Regions from separate parts of the Parviterribacter kavangonensis genome, predicted to be linked through region 3. Evidence: riboswitches for the same ligand, from Rfam matches in the RefSeq annotation. Region 3 holds a riboswitch; each other region holds the start of a gene.
What was found. Region 3 has a riboswitch for cyclic di-AMP ahead of AC1UE4_RS18640 (septal ring lytic transglycosylase RlpA family protein). Riboswitches for the same ligand answer to the same signal wherever they lie in the genome.

Region 1 (3,259 bases), on a different contig from region 3:
CGACAGCTCGTCGTCGACCGCGCTGGCGCTCGTGAGCTCGCGCAGCTGCTTGTCGATGTCGTCCTCGCCCGAGCCGAGCGCGGTGAGGTCCTCGAACGTCCCGGCCGCCTCCAGCTCCTCGACCGCCGACGCGCGGGCGCGCATCTGCTCGGTCTTGTCCATCGCGCGCTGCATCGCGAGGCCCACGTCGGCCATCTGCTCGCCCACGCCGGTCGCGGCCTCGGAGATCTGCACCTGGGCCTCGGCGGCGGAGTACTGCGCCTTGATGACCTCCTTCTTGGTGCGGAAGGCCTCGATCTTCGCGCGCAGCTTCGCCTCGTTCTCGACGAGCCGTTGCTGCTGGTCCTCGAGCTCGCCGACCTGCTGGTCGAGCGACTGCAGCTCGGTCTGCGCGAGCTGCTTGCGCTCGAGCGCCGCGCGCGCGAGCTCCTCGTTCCCGGCGGCGAGCGCCTGGCGCGCCTGGGTGTCGAGCTTGACGACCTGCTGCTCGAGCTTGCCGCTCTGCATCTGCAGGCGCTTCTTGGACGTCACCACGTCGGCGATGCCCTTCTTGACGTTCTGCAGCAGCTCGAGCTGCTTCTCGTACGAGTAGTCGAGGGTCTCCTGCGGGTCCTCGGCGCGATCGAGGAGCTTGGAGACCTTCGCCTTGACGATGGTGGAGAACCGTCCGCTCATCCCGGGCATGCGGGCACCGTACCAGCGCGCGGGCGCTGGCTTCCGGCGGGTTCCTGCGGGTGGTCTAGAAGCCTTCGGGGTGGCGCGCGCGGAAGCCGCGCGTCGAGCGCAGCGTCGGGCGCCAGCGGGGGCCCTTGCCGCCGCGCGGGTCGCCCGCGGCGCTCGTGTCGAGCCGCAGCCCGGCGATGACGACGAACGCGTGACCGGGGTTCGTGTAGATGGTGATCCACTCGCCCGGGCCGGCCTCTCCCCAGCGCATGAACGAGCCGGAGTCGAGCGGCGACTTCAGCAGCTCGGCGCCGATGAGCGCGTAGGAGACCGTGCCGGAGCAGTCGTAGCCGAAGTCCTCGACCTTGGCGTGGCCGCCACCGTACTTGTAGGGCTTGCCGATGAGGCGGTTCGCCGACGCGATCGCCTCGCGCACCTCGGCCGGCGCGCCGGCGGGAGCGACCGCGAGGCCGTCCTTGCCGATGATCGCCTTCGCGCCGTTCCACGTGGCGCGCTGCGCCTTGACCGGATCCTTGTACGTCGCGCCACCGGTGCTGGCAGCCGACGCTGCGGCGGGGGCAAGCCCCAGCAGCACGGCACAGCTCACGATGGACGCAGCAACGCGGGAACCCCGCAAAACCAACACCTCTCTCGTCGGCCTGCGGGGTTAGCTGACGGGCTGGCGCTGAGAAAGCCTGCGCCTCGCGTCACTCTGGACGCGACTCGCCCCAAACAACGTGGGTCCCCCGCTCCCTGGCCTGTTGCCAGGGATTCGGCATCGGTGCGGCACCGTACCCGATCTGCACGAGAACATGCGCCGCGGTTGTCCTCCGTTACATCGGTTTGCGCCTGTGCACCTTGAGCGCGACGGCCGCCAGAAGCGCCGCGAGCAGCGTTGCGGCGCCCATCCGCAGGCCGAGGGGAAGAGGCGGCGCGCCGCTGCCGCACGCGCGTGCGGACGCGTGGAACCCGGCCGGATCCGCCCATGCCGTCGGGGGATCGCGGTCCTGGAAGGCGGGGCCGCGCGGGCTCGACGCTTCCGCCGGGTTCCACCAGCGCGCCTTGGCGCGTCCCCATCTGCCCGGCCAGCGCACCCACGGCCCGAGTTGGCGCACCAACGGCATGACCACGCGTCCATCTCCGCGCGCCTCGTCGTCGGGATCTGGCCACGGGCGGCCGTGCTCGCCCGGGGTCGGATACGAGGCGTGGGAGCCGTTCGCCACGTAGATCCGGCCCCGCCACGGGCACGCCTCGGCCCACTTGTGCTGCGAGAACGTCGCCACGGCGGGCCCGCGGCCGGTGCCCACCTGCACGAGCTCCCAGTCGCCCTCGTGCCGCCCGGTCCGCAGGATCCCGCGGTCCTGCGGGTTGTCCGCGTAGAGGAGCCAGAACTGCGTCCACGTCCGCCCGTCGGTGCCTCGGACGACGCGGCGGTAGACGACGTCGGGAAGGGGGTCGACGCGCGGGCGCAGCGCGATGCGGTCGCCGGCGACGCGGGCGGTGAGCGCCTCGACCGCCGTCGCGCGGTCGCCCTCGCGGGCGTCGTAGAAGAGGGTGGGCGCCGGGACCGCGCCACCGCGCGTCTGCGCCGCGACGGCTCTCGGCATCTCGATCGGGGGCGGTTCGGAAGCGACGATGGGTGGGAAGCCTGCCGAGTACGTTGTCCCGCGTGCGCCGGCCACTGCTCCTGCTCGCCCTCGTCGCGCTCCTCGCCGGCTGCGGCAAGAAGGACGACGACGCGGGCGACGCCAACCCGATCACGCCGAAGGCGAGCGTCAAGGGCGAGGAGAAGGAGGCCGCGCAGGACCTCGGCTTCCCGGCGTTCGCCACGAAGAACACGACGCGGGTCGGCTCGGCGGACCCGGTCGCGACGGCCGCCGCCGTCGCGCGCGCCGTGTACCCCGGCACCGAGTCGAAGACCCGCCCGCAGGCGGTCGTCCTGGTCGACGGGGACAACTGGCAGGGCGGCGTGGCGGCCGCGGCGCTGATGGCGCAGCCGATCGGCGCGCCGGTGCTGCTCACCGACGGCACCGACCTCCCGGCCGCCACGAAGGATGCTCTGGACGCGCTCGCGCCGACGGGCTCGCGCGCGGCGGGCGGCGCGCAGGTCGTCCGCATCGGCGACGTCGCGCAGCCGGAGGGCCTGAAGTCCAGCGACGTGAAGGGCGGCAACGGGATCGCGCAGGCGGCGGCGATCGACGCATTCCTCTCGGCCGCGCGCGGGCGCACGAGCGACGCGGTCGTCGTCACCGGTACCGACCGGCCCGACCTCGCGGTGCCCGCCGCGGGCTACGCGGCGAAGTCCGGCGACCCGGTCCTCTTCACCGAGCGCGACAGCCTCCCGCCCGCGACGCGCCAGGCGCTCGGCCGCCACCAGCAGCCGAAGATCTACGTGCTCGGCGACGAGAAGATCGTGTCGGCGAGCGTCGAGAAGCAGTTGCGGCGGCTCGGAACGGTCAAGCGGATCGACGGGACGGGCGGCGACGCCACCGCCAACTCGATCGCGTTCGCGCGCTACCTCGACGGAGCGTTCGGCTGGGGCGTCATCGACCCCGGGCACGGGCTCGTGTTCGTCGACGCGAAGCGGCCGATGGAC
Region 2 (3,259 bases), on a different contig from region 3:
GTGGTCCAGTCGTCGAGGCGGACCTTGATCGCGATGTTCCGGCCGGCGACCTCCTTCCTGCGCAGGCCGGCGCAGAGCTCCTCGGCGAGCCGGCGCAGCGTCGCCTCGAGCTCGCCGTGGTCGGCGACGTCCTCGGGGAACGTCGTCTCGTTCGACCGCGACTTCGCGGCGCCGACCGCCTGCACGGGCGAGTCGTCGTGGAACCACGCGCGGCTCGACAGGTAGCGGCCCATCCGCTGCCCGAAGCGGGCGACGAGCGGATCCTCCCCCGCGCGCTGCAGGTCGCCGATCGTGTGGAACCCGGCCTCGGCGAGGCGCTCCGCGGTCTTCGGGCCGACGCCCTGCAGGATCCGCGTCGAGGCGCCGGCGAAGCGCTCGCACGCCTGCTCGCGCGAGAGGGCGGCGAACGCGCGCGGCTTGAACGTCGAGCTGACGGTCTTCGCGACGAGCCGCGACGGCCCGACGCCGACCGACATCGTCATGCCGGTCGTCTCGTGGAGGTCGGCGACGAGCTCGCGCAGCACGCGCATCGGCTTCTCGAACCCGGTGACGTCGAGGTAGGCCTCGTCGATGCCGACCTGCTGGATGCGGTCGACGCGCGAGCGGACGAGGTCCCAGACCTCCTTGCTCTTGGCGCGGTACGCCGTGAAGTCCGGCGGCAGGAACACCGCCTGCGGGCACAGCGAGCGCGCCCGGGCGGCGGGCATGGCCGAGTCGATCCCGAACTTCCGCGCCTCGTAGGACGCGGTCGTCACGACCGACCGCGGGCCGGTGCCCGCGACGACGAGCGGCTTGCCCGCGAGCTCCGGCCGCCGCAGCAGCTCGACCGACGCGTAGAAGGCGTCGATGTCGCAGTGGGCGACGACGCGGCGCTCGGCGGACACGGCCCGAACAGTAGTTCGGGCCGAGGACGGCTAGTGGCTGACCCAGACGGTCCCGGTCGAGCCGAACCCGAGGCGGTTCTTGGTCGCCTGGGTGAGGTCGAACTCGCGCGCGCCGACGTACGGGCCGCGGTCGATCACGCGGGCCTGGACGGTGCGCGAGCCCTTGCGCAGCACGAGCTTCGTGCCGCACGGGAGGTTCTTGTGCGCGACGCCGATCGTGCCGGAGCTGAGCGTGCCGCCGCAGGCGAGCTTGTTGCCGTAGAGGCCCGGGCCGTACCAGGACGCGAGCGCGGGACGGAAGACGCTCAGGCGACCGATGCGGCGCTTGGCCGGCTGCGTGCGGGCGTCGCCGCCGAAGCGGACGCGGACGGGCGCGGTCGACGCGGTGCGGAACGCACGGCGCAGCACGAACCGGCCCGAGCGCGACGTTCGCGCACGGTCGATGGTGACCCAGCGTCGATGACCACGGCGCTGCAGCGTCACGATGCGGCCGGCGGCGCCGGGGCGCAGGACGCCGGCGACGACGGCGCTGCGGCCGGTGCGGACGTTCAGGCGATGACGGGTGATCTGGAAGGTGCTGTTCGCGCGCGGTGCGGCGGCGGCAGCAGCGGTCGGCGCCGTCTGCGCGGGCGCGGGCTCCTGGCCGGCGGCGGCGGTGGCGCCAAGGGCGATGAACGTTCCAAGCGTGCCGGCGCCCAGGGCGGCGCGGGCGCGCGTCAGTTGCGGCCTCACGGTCGTGCGTACCTCCTGCGTCGCACCTCCGGACGGGCGGGTGCGACACGTCTGTCTTTGGCTGCCTACGAGGTGAGCTGTCGGGCTCGCGACCGTCTTGAGCGGCCGCTACGCCGGGAGCACCCGGCGATTCGCCCCGGCCGTCGCGCTCTCTTCGAACACGCCGGCAGTGGGTCCCCCGCCCGGCACGATCAGGTCGTGCCGGTTCGGCTTCGTTACGAACTTACGTTCGGACTGTACGTCGGTCCATTGAACTGCATGTGCGGTACGTCACACACCGTGCGCCGCAGTTGCGGCAAGGAGCTGCCCGACGAGCGCGCCATACGTCGCCTGGGACAGGCGTGGCGGGCCGCTCGCGATGACGTCGAACGTCCCGTCGATCAGCTCGAGGATGGCGCGCGCGACGTCGTTCCCATCCAACCGTTCGCACGCGAGCGCCGCGAGCGACAGCGGCTCGGTCGGGTCGCCGCCGCGGAACGCCATGTGGCACGCGGTGCAGAGGTAGCTCGCGGTCCGCTCCCACCCGAGGTCGCGGCCGCCGAGCTTCGCGATGCCCGGAGCAGGCCCGAGGTCCGGCGCCGGCTCGCCCTCGAGGATGAGCTCGAGCGTCCCGCCGGCGATGCCGGCGAGCGCGTCGCCCTCGAGGCCGAGCGCGGTCGCACAGCGCAGGAACGCGTAGCCGGCGAAGAGCGCGCTGCCGTACGGCGCGTCGCTCGCGTAGACGATGCGGCCGGGCGGGACCGTCGCGTACAGCTGCAGCAGGTCGCCCGCCTGCCACCACGAGGTGTCGAAGAGGACGTTGTCGAGCTCGGCCGCCGGCGGCCCGATCCAGCCGATGTCGCTGATGCCGGCGTGGGCGAGGATGAACCGCGCCCCCGGGTACGTGCGGGCCAGCTCGATGATCGTCTCCCCCAGCCGCGGGATGCCGCGGCCGGCGTGGAAGAGCACGGTCGCGCGGGCCTCGTGCGCCAGCTTCACGACCTCTTCGACGATGGGGTGCGGCAGGCCGAAGTGGTCCGAGCGCGGGTGGAGCTTGAAGCCCTCCGCGCCGTTCTCCAGGCAGCGCCGCGCCTCGTCGACGGCGCCGGGGAGGTTCGGGTTCACGCGCCCGAGCGCGCGCAGCCTGCCGTCCGACTCGGCGACCGCCTTGAAGACGATGTCGTTCGCCTCGCCGTAGCCGTCGGGCTCGTGCAGCGGGAACACGAGCGCCCCGTGATGGCCGCCGCGGTCGAGGCTCGCGAGGATGTCCGGCGGGTCGGCCTCGAGCCCGTCCGGGTCGTTGTGGCCGATGTGCGTGTGAGCGTCCCACCACTGCACGCCGGACGGCAGCGCCGCGAGTGCGCGGTCGTAGAACGGGCGGACCGTCTCGTCCCAGGGTGCAGTCGGCGCGGGCACCCGCGGGACCGTAGCGGCCCGCCGCCTACCCCCTTCGTTCGGAAGGGCGCCGGGGAGTTCTCCGGCGGCGAGACCGTCAGGAAGTCCCGTGGACGCTGATTGACGTGGCTAGCCCTGCGGAGAAGCGCCCGGTGAGTGACCTCGCCGAGCGCTCGGGAGTGCGAGCACCCCGATTTAGAGAGCCGCACGAGGAGGTCTCTTCGGCACGGGTGATCTTGCGTTTCCCGCTCCCGCGCGCCGTGCTAATC
Region 3 (3,259 bases):
CGCTTGTCGGGCGCGCGCTCGACGGCGTTCGCCGCGGTGGTCGCCGGGTCGATCTCCTCGACCAGCTCGATCTCGGACGCCTCGATGAAGCTGTGGAGCTCCTCGACGTCGGACTCGTCGACGTCGAGCTCGGCAAGGGCCTGACTCACGTCCGCGAACGTGAGCACGCCGAGCTCCTGGCCACGCGCCAGGAGGTTCTTGACCTCTTCGAGTTCCTGGAGATCTGCGACTGACATGAAGTTCCGTTTCCGCCGGGCTCGTCACCCGTGCTCGTGGAGTTCCTCCGAGGAGCCTTTCCGCGCCTACTGCAGGGTAACGCTGCAGCTGCCCGAAACTGGCTGCCTCAGTCTGGAAGGTACGAAGATCGAAGTCAACAAGCGTGTCGGTGTCGAGGCGCTTCTGTTGAACGTCTGACACGATGATCGGCCGATGGCCGACGACACTCAGCGCGAGGTTCTCTCCAACCTCCCCCGCGCGCGCCGTACGAGGCGCAGCGCGAAGCGGGGAGACAGCCCCACGGCGAGCAGCCGCGGCGCGGACGGTAGCGCGTCCGCGGCCGCTGGTGCGGACGCCGACGCAACGTCCGCTGCGGCGGACGCGGTCGCCTCCGCGGCGAGCGTGACGAAGACCCCCAAGAAGCCGGCGAAGAAGGCGCCCTCCGCGCGCGCGACGCGCGCGTCTTCGGCGAAGAGGCCGGCGGCGAAGGCGTCCGCCGCGAAGAAGCCCGCGGCGTCGTCGGCGAAGGCTCCTTCCACCGCCGCGAAGCCCAAGCCCGCAGCGTCTTCGGCGAAGAAGCCGGCGGCCTCGTCGGCGAAGTCGTCGAGCGCCGCGTCTTCCGCGAAGAAGGCTCCGGCGCGGAAGGCGGCGGCGAAGGCTCCCGCGCGCAAGAAGGCGACGGCCGAGGTGAAGGCGCTTGCTTCGGCGAAGGCCGAGGCGGCGGGTCCGCCGACGCCGATCTCGTCGGCGAAGTCGTCGCGCGCCGCGCGCGCGAAGGCGCAGGCCTCGAAGCCCGAGCAGGCGCCGCCCGCCGGCTGGGCGACCGAGCAGGACGCCGGCGGCGCGCCGAGCGGCATCGAGATCGTCACGACGGGCGTGAAGGCGGTTGGCGAGCTGGGTCAGCTCGGCGCCGCGGTCGCGGGCCAGGCCGTCAAGGGCCTGCTCTCGCGCCTGCCGAAGCCCTAGCGGAACCACAGCGGGAGCGACGCGCGCACGTCGCTCCCGCGCTAAGGTCTCCGCCAGCCGAGTCCCGTCCGTCTCCGGACGGCGGGAGCGGGGGAACCACTGCGGACCGCGAGGTCCGCCGGGGCGAATGGATCCGACTCGGGTCCTAGCGCACTGCGCGAGCCCGTCAGCTCACCCCGTAGGCGACCAGCTCATGCTTCACCGCCTACGCGACATCGCGCCGCTTGCCGCCGTGCTCCTGCTCGGCGTCGCCTCGCCTGCCCTCGCGCAGGAGGCGTCCACTGGCGGTGCCGAGGCGACGATCGACCGGCCGCACCTCGACGTGCGCCCCGGCGCGATGCTCGATCGCACGATGACGATCAGGGGCCGCACCACCTCGGAGGACGCCGGCCGCGCGGTGCACATCCAGCTGCGGACGTTCGACGGAACGTGGTCCGACATCGCCGAGACGCTCGTCGCGCAGGACGGCACGTTCCGGACGACGTGGAAGACCGCCGTCCCCGGCCGGCTCACGCTGCGCGCGCAGGTCGACCGGCCCGACGCCAACGCCTCCGCCGCGTCCGCTCCGCTCGTCGCGACGACCACCATCTTCAGGTCCGCGGTCGCGAGCTGGTACGGCCCCGGCTTCTTCGGCCGCAAGACGGCCTGCGGCACCCGGCTGACGACCAGGACCGTCGGCGTCGCGCACAAGACGCTTCCGTGCGGGACGCTCGTCGACGTCTACTACAAGGGCAAGGTCGCCACGGTCCCCGTCATCGACCGCGGCCCGTTCCACCCCGGCCGCGACTGGGACCTCACGCAGGCGGCCGCGCAGCTCATCGGCGTCACCGGCACCGGCCGCATCGGCGTCCTCGCGCCGCCCTCGGCGCTCCGCGCCCGCAAGAGCCGCTGAGCCGTCGCCGCGCGCTCAGCGCGCGGGATCGACGCGCACGCCGGCGGCCTGCGCGGCGTAGAGGCTCTCCTCCGCGCGCGCTTCCAGGACGACCGCCTCGGCGCCGTCGGACGGGCACGTCGCGAGACCGACGCAGAGCTGCAGCGGCGCGCCGCGATGCTCGGAGACGGACTCGACGTGCGCGGCGACCCGGTGCGCGAGCGACCGCGCCTCCGCCCCGTCGGTGTCGGGCGCCGTGAGCCAGTAGCGGCCGATCCGTTCGCGGACGAGCGCGTCCGCGGGCCGCAGCTCCGCGAGCGCGGCGCTCTCCGCCGCCTCGAGCGCCGCCGCCGCCGACCCGTCCGTGTCCGCGCGCAGCAGCCGGTCGGCGTCGAGCACCTCGAGGCACAGCACCGCGAACGGCACCCCGTCCTGCTTGTGCCGCGCGAGACGCCGCTCGATCGCCGCAGTCCACGGCGCGACCCGGCGCCCGAAGGAGCTCGCGTCGTGAAGCCGCGCGACCGCGGGCGCCGAAGCCGCGTCCTCCGGCGGGAGGAGATCCGAGGGGCCGGCCGGAGAGAGATCGTCGGGGGGCGTCGCCGGCGTGGCGAGGTCCTCGGGTGGGGCGTCGGCGGAGAGGTCTTCGCGCGCGCTCGCGCTGAGGTCCTCCCGCTCCCCGGCGTCTTCGCGCGGGGAGAAGTCTTGGGCGTCGGGCGGGGCGGTGTCGTGGCGGCGGAGGACCGCGGCGAGGGGGCCTCGGTCTCCGGGGCGGAGGCGGTCGGTGGGGTCTCCGGTGGCGAGGGACGCGGTGGTGAGGAGCGCGATGATCGCGGCGAGGCGGTCGGCGAGCTCGGCGACCTCGGCGGGCGACGGGCGGTCGAGGGCGGCGGTGAGCTCGGCCCAGGCGACCGCGCGCAGCGCCTCGAGCGACGTCACCGCCGTCAGGCCGTCGTGCGCGCCCGCAAGCGCGGCGCTGCCGGCGGCGAGCGGCGCGAGGGAGCCGCCCGGTGCGAGCCGGTCGAACGCCTCGTCGCTGCCGAGCGCCGCGACGACCGCGGAGCAGACCGCCGGTGCGTCCTCGGCGAAGCGCGGGCCGGGCACCGCGCCGGCCCTCTCCAGCGGTGCGACCGCGACGAGCTCCACCAGCCACGCCTTCGCCAGGAACCGCCCGTCGAGTGCCGGCGCGCCCGCGAACGGACGCGGCCG

Region 1: another riboswitch for cyclic di-AMP. It lies ahead of AC1UE4_RS10850 (DEAD/DEAH box helicase family protein); the one in region 3 lies ahead of AC1UE4_RS18640 (septal ring lytic transglycosylase RlpA family protein).
Region 2: another riboswitch for cyclic di-AMP. It lies ahead of AC1UE4_RS04625 (septal ring lytic transglycosylase RlpA family protein); the one in region 3 lies ahead of AC1UE4_RS18640 (septal ring lytic transglycosylase RlpA family protein).

Annotation. Positions count from the first base shown of each region.
Region 1 covers NZ_JBXPJA010000001.1:2,111,602-2,114,860, forward strand. Annotated here, with positions in the region: gene AC1UE4_RS10845 (PspA/IM30 family protein) at 1-684, opposite strand, end outside; gene AC1UE4_RS10850 (DEAD/DEAH box helicase family protein) at 740-1,270, opposite strand; cyclic di-AMP (ydaO/yuaA leader) riboswitch at 1,305-1,451, opposite strand; gene AC1UE4_RS10855 (hypothetical protein) at 1,497-2,270, opposite strand; gene AC1UE4_RS10860 (cell wall-binding repeat-containing protein) at 2,333-3,259, shown strand, end outside.
Region 2 covers NZ_JBXPJA010000001.1:913,391-916,649, reverse strand. Annotated here, with positions in the region: gene dinB (DNA polymerase IV) at 1-884, opposite strand, end outside; gene AC1UE4_RS04625 (septal ring lytic transglycosylase RlpA family protein) at 915-1,616, opposite strand; cyclic di-AMP (ydaO/yuaA leader) riboswitch at 1,663-1,838, opposite strand; gene AC1UE4_RS04620 (amidohydrolase family protein) at 1,887-3,011, opposite strand.
Region 3 covers NZ_JBXPJA010000002.1:583,202-586,460, reverse strand. Annotated here, with positions in the region: gene AC1UE4_RS18650 (sigma-70 family RNA polymerase sigma factor) at 1-236, opposite strand, end outside; gene AC1UE4_RS18645 (hypothetical protein) at 619-1,182, shown strand; cyclic di-AMP (ydaO/yuaA leader) riboswitch at 1,228-1,383, shown strand; gene AC1UE4_RS18640 (septal ring lytic transglycosylase RlpA family protein) at 1,376-2,074, shown strand; gene AC1UE4_RS18635 (nucleotidyl cyclase domain-containing protein) at 2,090-3,259, opposite strand, start outside.